DNA from 2 places in the Pseudoalteromonas sp. P1-11 genome. Region 1 is predicted to be linked to the other one. Evidence: riboswitches for the same ligand, from Rfam matches in the RefSeq annotation. Region 1 holds a riboswitch; the other holds the start of a gene.

Region 1 (4,240 bases):
ATAGGGTTAGCATAAGGTACTAAGGTAATGTCGCCTTTTAAATTGAGCTGTTTTAACTGCTCTAGCAGCTGAAAAATAACCGCGTTACCTTGTACCTCGGCGCCATGCATATTGGCTTGAATATACACGCTTGGCCCGCTGCCATCGCCTTTTAAGCGATACACCGGAATAGTTAGAGGTAAGCCGTTTGCTACTTCCCCTACTACAATGTTTTCTTGGCTAATGGGTGTTGTTATGCTCATGTTTATTACCTTAAGTAGTGATTGGCATCTTCTGCTTGGCGCACACACGTGAGCTCGCCATTTTGTAACACGTATTCTGCAGCTAGTTCATGGCATAAAAAATAGGGCATGCTTTCGGTAAAACCATAGGCGCCACATTGGCTAAACACCAGACAGTCTTGCTCGTTTAAATCGCTTGGTAGGGTATGCTCGCCTAAGCAATCAAGGGCAGTACATAATGGGCCGTATAAGCTCATTGCTTGTTCTGGCGCTGTTGATTCGCGCAGTAACGCCGCAGGAAAATCTTGGCTTGTAACAGCAGGGCGCAATAAGTGGTTAATACCTCCGGTTAAAATAACTTGCTGTTGGCCGTAGTTTTGTTTGCACTCAACGACGGGGTTAGCGTAATGACCGCATTCGCCTACAGCGTAACGGCCAAGCTCCATCCAAAGCTCGTCTACACCCGCATCTTTTTTAATTTTTGCCAGCGCGGTGATTAATCCATCCCACTCAAGTGTTGCATCGTTTGGTGTGTAAGGAATACCTAAACCGCCGCCTAAGTCTAAAATTTTCAGGTTTATATTTAAGTTATTAGCCAAGGTGGTAAGCGGTACAATCATTTGCGACCACAGCTCGCTTAGCTTTTGTGTGCTAAGCATGTTGCCCCACTGAAAAATATGTAGGCCATCAAAATTAAGTGCTGGGTAATCGCCAGTATTGAGCGCTTGCCATTCATCGCAACCAAGCCCAAACGGAGTAAGGCTGTCACCCCCTAATGGGTTTTTTTCACCTTCTGGCCAGCGTAATTGCACACGCAGTAATACTTGCAGCTGCGTATTTTGCAGCTGCGCTTGCTGGTTTAACCAACGTACTTGATTGAGGCTTTCGGCAACAAAAATACGCACGCCGCGCTCAATAAAGTGTTTAATTTGTTTAGGGCTCTTTGCAGGCCCTGTGTTGAGCACGCGCTGTGAACTAATACCTTGTGCAAGGACTTGTTCAAGCTCACCTTTACTTGCTACGTCAAAGTTAAATCCGGCGCTGTCTAGGCATTGAATAACCTTAGAAAGCGGATTGGCTTTTACCGCATACCAAAGCTTTACATCGGTTTGCGCAACTAAACGGGTAAGGTGTGCGTTTAGTTTGTCTAAGTCGTAAACAAAAAAAGGTGTATCAAGTTGCTGAGTAAGTGTATTTACGGCGGCCTTGATAGGCGTGCTCAAAAAGCTCATTATCGTAAAACCTCTTCTAGCAATAACGATGCATCGCTTTGCTCGTCGCGGTATTTAACAATGAGTGCACACGACATGCTTAAGCCTTGCTCACGAGCCCATTCGTTAGACGCAGGGCGAGAGCCTGGTATTACAATAGCGTACTCTGGAATTGGCTCGCCTTTATCTAGCTGGCGCTCGTTAACACAGTCGTAAACCGGAATAGTGGCAGATAAACGCACACCTGGGGCAAGTACCGCGCCTTTTTTAACCACTACGCCTTCAACAATGACACAACCTGCGCCAATAAACGCATCGTCTTCAACCACGACTGGGCTTGCCCCAATTGGCTCAAGTACACCACCAAGTTGAACAGCTGCGCTTAAATGTACATTTTTACCAACTTGTGCACATGAACCCACTAATGCGTGGCTATCAACCATAGTACCTTCGTCGATGTATGCGCCAATATTTACGTACGCTGGTGGCATAATAATAGTGCCTTTAGCTACGTAGGCACCGCGGCGAACACTGGTGCCACCTGGTACCATACGCACGCCATCTTCAGTGCTAAATTCTTGCGGTGCAAGGTTGTGCTTATCAACAAACCCGCCTGCAAACTCGGTGTTAGTGCCATTTTTAAAGGCTTCTAAAATGCCTTGTTTTACTTCTACGTTAGCTTCCCATTGGCCGCTTTCGTTTTGTGATGCTGCGCGTACTGCGCCCGATTCTAAATTATTTAGTAGTTCTAACCAGCTCATTATAAAAACCTGTGTTTAATGCCAAGATAAAATGGTGTCGTTTGCAGTGGTAATGCAATCGGTTTGCGTTAACTCAAGATGCGTTAAAGGTGGACGCAACAGTGGGCTATTTAAACGCCCTTGCTGGTGCATTAGCACTTTAACGGGAATAGGGTTTGCTACAGCAAATAGGCTATTAATAGCGCGAGTCCACTGAGCAAATAAATTGGGGTGTTGACCGCTTAGGCTGCGCTTTACAAATTCGTGTGTTTGCAAAGGCCATGCATTGGCCGCAACCGAAACTAAGCCTTTTGCACCTGCTTGGGCAAAGTAGGGCATAAGTGCATCGTCGCCACTGTATAGCGCTAAATTAGGCGCGGCTTGTCGGTATGCTTCAAATTGGGTGATGTTGCCACTGGCTTCTTTTAAAGCCCACAGTTTTGGGTGCGCTTTTAAGTTTTCAATGGTTTCGATAGGAATGCTTACACCGCTGCGCCCAGGTACGTTGTACAACATACACGGATGCGCGCTTTCGTTTAATAAGCTTTCGTACCAATGTGTTTGACCTACAGCCCCTGGTTTTGCATAAAGAGGCGAGCCTAATAAGTAGCTGTGAATAGGTAATTGGTTACAGTAGCTAACCCATTCTTTTTGTTGGGCCAAATTACTACCACCAACAGCAACCATAAGCGGTACACTGGGTTTTAATTGGCACACGTGCTCAACAATGCCTTGCTGCTCTTTAAGCGTAAGGGCTAAGCCTTCACCTGTGCTACCGAGCAGTAAAATACCGTTGTGTGCCGCTTCTTGTTCGCTAACAAGTGTTGTGAGCGTGTCGTAGTCAACATTACCTTGTTGATCAAACGGCGTAACAAGCGCTGTCCACAGTGCGTAGTCGTCTAAATTGAAGTTGTGAATCATCTCTTACGAACCTATAAGGTGTTCGAGATATTAAGGAGGCTGTATGATGTGAGCCGCATTAACGTCGTTCGAACAGTATTCGAAGAGCGAATGGGCTTAAAATAATAGGGCGCACGGCCTTATTATTTAAGACCAGAAGCTCTCCACCAAACTAATAAGCTGCTCTAAAACAGCTATTGGTGACAGTCGCTAGGATTCAACCTAGTCGCCCGAAGTAATTGCTTCGCAAAAGCGTTTACCTCTCGGCGGTATTCCCCTCACATATGCTCACTGGAGTTTGCGCTCCTAACATACGCTACCTGAATAACGCACCTCTTCTAGCCCTTTGTATTTTGTTTAACCGCAAAAGGTTTAACAAAATACAATTTAAATAGGGTAATTGCGGCGATTAAAACATTTTAGCCGTCTAGGTGTCAAGTTGCAGGATACAGATTAGTTCATCGAAAATGTGGGTGGTTACGTATTGGCTGCTTTTCTCGTAAACTAACCCTATGAGCAGTGATGAGGTATTTAATAAGTATGGAAAAATTTAGCGATATTTATAAGCGAGCAGTAGAGCGAAAAGGTTCTGAAAAAATGCTTAAGTTATTACTCGCAAAACCCTTATCTAAAAAAGCATTAAGCGCATTAAGTGACGACGATTGGCTTGAAGAGTTTACCCGAAAAGTATTTCAAAGCGGGTTTTACTGGTCGGTAATAAACAGTAAATGGCCAGGTTTTAGAGAGGTTTTTTGGCAATTTAGTGTTGATAAATTACTTATGATGCCGCCCGATATGCTCGAGCAAAAAGCAACTGATGAGCGCATTATTCGTAATTATAAAAAGGTAAAAACAATTCCTGAAAATGCCTACATGATCCACGAAATAGCACAGCAATATGGCAGTTTTAGCCAATTTGTAGCTAACTGGCCAGGCGATGACATTATTGGTTTATGGGCGCATTTAAAAAAACACGGCGCCCGTTTGGGCGGCAATACAGGCCCGTATGCCTTAAGAGCGCTTGGTAAAGATACTTTTTTACTTTCGCGAGATGTAGAAAGTTACCTAAGAGCGCACAAAATTATCGATGGCGGCCTGCAAACTAAAAAATCGCTCACTGCCGCACAGGCGTTTTTTAACGAAATGCAAAAGCAAAGTGGTTTGAGCC
Region 2 (4,240 bases), on a different contig from region 1:
TGGCAAAGTGCTCAATTAAAATGTAAATAGTCAGTGCAATAGCACGGGATATTTTACCCATGTTTGGCGTGCTTTCGTCGCTGGCAAAGTAGTAAAAGCCGCGGCTGTCGTGTTTTAAATCGTGGCCAAGGGCGCTAAATAAGGCGCTATAAGATTCTATGTGCTGGTCAAGCTCTTGCCACATTACGTTGTCTTGTTCGCAAATATGGTAACCCGCACCTAATTTTTTATTAATGGCTTGTAGGTGCGTAAGCTCGTCTAAGTTTATATGTGTCATGTGTTACTCGTCTGCCTGTGTATCTGGCTGAGGCGCAGAATTAAATGGGTATAACGAAAAATGCTGGCCGGCAATTTTTACGCGTGTTTTTTCATCGCTTTGGCTAATGTGAATTTCACTGTCGCTGACTAGTTTTTGATATAAAAATAGCATTTCGTCGGCGTCTAATTCTGGGTAGCTTTCATCTAAAAATTGCAGTAATGGCTGGGGCTTTTTACGTTTTTTATTAAAGCGTTTTGCAAAGCTTGTTTTAACATCGTGGTAATCAGGAATGTTTGGCGTAACAAATGCCGGCACGTCTTGTTGCTCTGGGAGCTGATATTCTTCGTGTTCAAATTCTACCAAGCTTGCCATATAGGCAACTATATGACGCTGCTGGCCAAGCGAATAACGCTGCGCATCGCTTACAAAATTTGGTTGTACCGCGCTTAGCATGTTGTCTACGCCATTTTTACGCACAAGGCCAAGCACTTTTGCTGCCTGGCGGGTAATTAGGTTATTACGGCGTAGCTCTTCGCGCAGTGGCATAAGCATATCGGCACTTTTGCGTAAGCTTTCTCGGCCAACTAAATGCATTTCGAGTATCCGAGTACGCAATTGCTCAAGCATACGTTTGTCGTTGTAGGCTTTGCCTGAGCGTTCAATGTGCTCTATTTGCTTACTTATTTGTTGCTCAATAAGTGTAAAACAGGCATGAAAGTCACCGCGAATATCGACCATTTCAAGCATCGGCTCTATGTATTCGTCAAAGGCTTCTATTACCGCTTTGTAGCGCTTTTGCAAAGATTGCACCGCGTGATCAGATTTAGCTTGCTCAACAATGTTTAAAATAGCGTTTTCGTTGTGCGCGTAAAGCTTCATTATTTTACGCACCCGATCATCCATAATGCGGCTATAGCGGCGTAAATCGTCAAAGTCTTCTATTTCGCCGGCATTATCTAAACGGTTTCCTAGGCGTGCTAAATCATCAACCAAAACGCTAATTTCTTGTGCTAAACCTAGGTGTTCTTCTTGTAATAAAAAGGTCGCAAAATCGGCAATGGCGCGGTTTATTTCAAGCTGGGATGATTTAGCCAATGGAATAAGTATGTCTTGATTGAGCAAACGATTTGTTTCTTTGTAAATGCGCTCGTTTGTCCATGTGGGCTGTTTTTGCTTAATGGCGTTTTGCACGTCTTTGAGGTTAAAGTCGGCCATTTTAAAACGTTTAAATAATAGCTCTAAAACACCCCAGTGTTCGCTAAGGGTATTAAGCAGCTTTTTAGCTGGGATCATAATGCGGTGATACATCCTAGTAATGAGTTAACTACACTTAAAGCAGAGCGTAGTTTTTATATTTTTATAATAAAAAGTACTCGTTATTAACTGGCTTAATTTACACATTTTTTTAGCTGGCGTACAGGCGAGTTATATTAAGCGCTGTAAAAGTAGCCAGCAATGTAAACCTTGGCTAAATTATTCGCGTTATATTAACTAAAACACCTTGACAGCTAGACGTCTAAACGATAACTTTCAAAGCCCCGCTACACAGTGGGGTTTTGTTTTATTAGCCACAGGTTAATACAACATTCAGAAGAGGTGCGATACTTAGGTATTTAATGGTAGGTGACGAACGCCCATAACCATTAAAGAGGGAAGTACTCGCCGAGGAAAACAAGGTTACGTCAACCATGTTTTTCGGTTTATGGGGCTGAATCCCCAAAACTGTCACCAACTTAGGTGGAGAGCTTCTGGCAGTGGACACATCTTATTTGCATTCCTTTGCCAAGTTCTTCTTGTTTTTTAGCGGTTTGGATACCGCGAAAGGAGACGAAATGACTACCCAATCAGTGCCACAAACAGTATCAGGCGCAAAATCAGATTACATCGTTGCCAAATTTGGCGGAACCAGTGTTGCAAACTTTGAAGCGATGAGTCGCTGTAGCGAAATTATTGTTGCAGATAAAAGCGTACGTATTGTAGCTGTGAGCGCCAGTGCCGGCGTAACTAACCACTTAGTTGCACTGTGCAAACCCGACCTTAGTAAAGAGCAGCGCCAAGCACACATAGATGGCGTATTGGCTATTCAACAGGCTATTTTAGATGAGCTGTCGCTTGATGCCGATTTAGCGGTGGGTTTTAACGAAACGTTAAAAGCATTTCAAATGTTAGCCCTTGAAACACTCACCACTGATCAACAACACGATGAGCTGCTTAGCTTTGGCGAGCGTTTATCGTCTTATTTATTTGCTCAAGTGCTGCGCTTAAAAGGCTTAAATGCAGATAGGTTTGATGTACGCAAAGTGCTTAAAACAGACAGCCAATTTGGTAAAGCAACGCCCGATGTTGCGGCCACTGCACAAGCGGCTAAAGATCTGTTAATTCCGTTATTAGATGAGCAAGTAATAGTTACACAAGGGTTTATTGGTAGTGATGAATTTGGCCAAACCACAACGCTTGGTCGTGGTGGCTCTGACTACAGTGCGGCGTTATTAGCAGAGGCTATTAACGCTAAAAGTGTACACATTTGGACCGATGTAGTGGGTATTTTTAGCACCGACCCGCGTTTATGCGCTAAGGCAACGCCAATTGCCCGTTTAAGCTTTGATGAAGCCGCAGAAATGGCGACATTTGGCGCAAAAGTATTGCACCCTGCAACTATTTTACCAGCAAGCCGTAGCCATATTAATGTATTTGTAGGCTCTAGCCGCGAGCCAGAGCGCGGGGGGACGTGGATTGAGCGTGAAAAATCGCAGCAGCCAGGTATTCGTGCCGTTACGCAGCGTAAAAACCAAATATTGCTAACGCTTAAAAGCCCAGAAATGTTATTAGCAAGTGGCTTTTTGGCCCGTGTATTTACCATTTTAAGTGAGTTTAATATATCGGTAGACTTAGTTACTACCTCAGAAATTAGTGTTGCCATAACCCTAGATAACGCACCTAATGCCTCGCGACCTGAGCTTGAGCAAGCGTGTTTAGATAAATTGGCCGAATTTTGTCATGTATCGGTTGAAAACAACTTAACCTTAGTGGCGCTTATAGGCTCTGAAATACAGCTACGCCAGCACGAAATGAACCTAATGAACGTATTAAAAGAGTTTAATATTCGATTAATTTGTCATGGTGCAAGCAAGCACAACTTATGCTTTTTAGTAGAGCAAAGCGAATCAGATACCGTGGTACAAGCAATACACAGCCGCTTATTAGAAAGCGCTGCTTAAGCTTTTAAAGCCAAGTTATTAAGTATCCAAGTTATTAAGTATAAAGCACCGCCAGTCGGTGCTTTTTTTATGCGCCACGCTTATATCAAACTCCTCATTGGCAACCGTTATGGTGTTACTCGATGCTGTTAGGTTTAACAAAGAAAATTCATCAAATACATTTGGGCTAAGCAATTGCGCTATTGGGCGGCTAGTTGCTTTAGCGAGTGCCTCTTTTAAGGTCCAAATTCTAAAAAAGCGGTGGGCTTGCTCTTTTATAGCCAAAGGCGCGGTAATTAAGGCAATTTCAGCCTTATGATAAAAATGCTTAGCGAGCTTTTCGAATGGGCGTTTTAAGTTTATTTTTTCAATATCAAAGCCAAACTCCGCCTTAGTAACATTAAGTGCTACGCCAACTAAGCCATGCGAGTGCGAAATACAGGTATTTATAACGGTGTGGTTTATATGGAGCTGTAGTTTTGAGCATTCTTCATTAAAGTGGGTGCTCATTTTATTAAGCGGTATGTGTGCGTATTGGGGCTGAATATGCTTTGCAAGTTGCTTTAGTAATATACGCGATGCTAGATATTCTTGCTTTGCTTGCATGCGTTTACGGCGATTTATAACGCTTAGCTCAAATGGGCTTAGGTACTGGGTTAAATCAAGGTGTTCTACATTAAGTGTGTTGGCATTAAACACTAAAATAGTATTGTTGCTAGGGGATAAATCGCTATAAAAAGAGGGAGCAATACTTAGGGTGTTTTTAAAAAAGTGGTTAGTCATA

Evidence for each region. A riboswitch is a leader RNA that binds a small molecule or an ion and turns the genes downstream of it on or off. The one in region 1 is predicted to bind lysine.
Region 2: it holds a riboswitch for lysine, as region 1 does, so the genes downstream of both, lysC (lysine-sensitive aspartokinase 3) here and dapA (4-hydroxy-tetrahydrodipicolinate synthase) in region 1, are expected to answer to the same signal.

Annotation. Positions count from the first base shown of each region.
Region 1 is NZ_LJSP01000008.1:65,550-69,789, forward strand. It holds gene AN390_RS14165 (succinylglutamate desuccinylase/aspartoacylase family protein) at 1-242, opposite strand, end outside; gene AN390_RS14170 (PLP-dependent decarboxylase) at 248-1,453, opposite strand; gene AN390_RS14175 (2,3,4,5-tetrahydropyridine-2,6-dicarboxylate N-succinyltransferase) at 1,453-2,193, opposite strand; gene dapA (4-hydroxy-tetrahydrodipicolinate synthase) at 2,209-3,093, opposite strand; lysine riboswitch at 3,222-3,418, opposite strand; gene AN390_RS14185 (DNA-3-methyladenine glycosylase I) at 3,613-4,240, shown strand, end outside.
Region 2 is NZ_LJSP01000020.1:11,836-16,075, forward strand. It holds gene AN390_RS18960 (condensin complex protein MksE) at 1-277, opposite strand, end outside; gene AN390_RS18965 (hypothetical protein) at 281-1,552, opposite strand; lysine riboswitch at 1,843-2,015, shown strand; gene lysC (lysine-sensitive aspartokinase 3) at 2,092-3,477, shown strand; gene AN390_RS18975 (4'-phosphopantetheinyl transferase superfamily protein) at 3,496-4,239, opposite strand.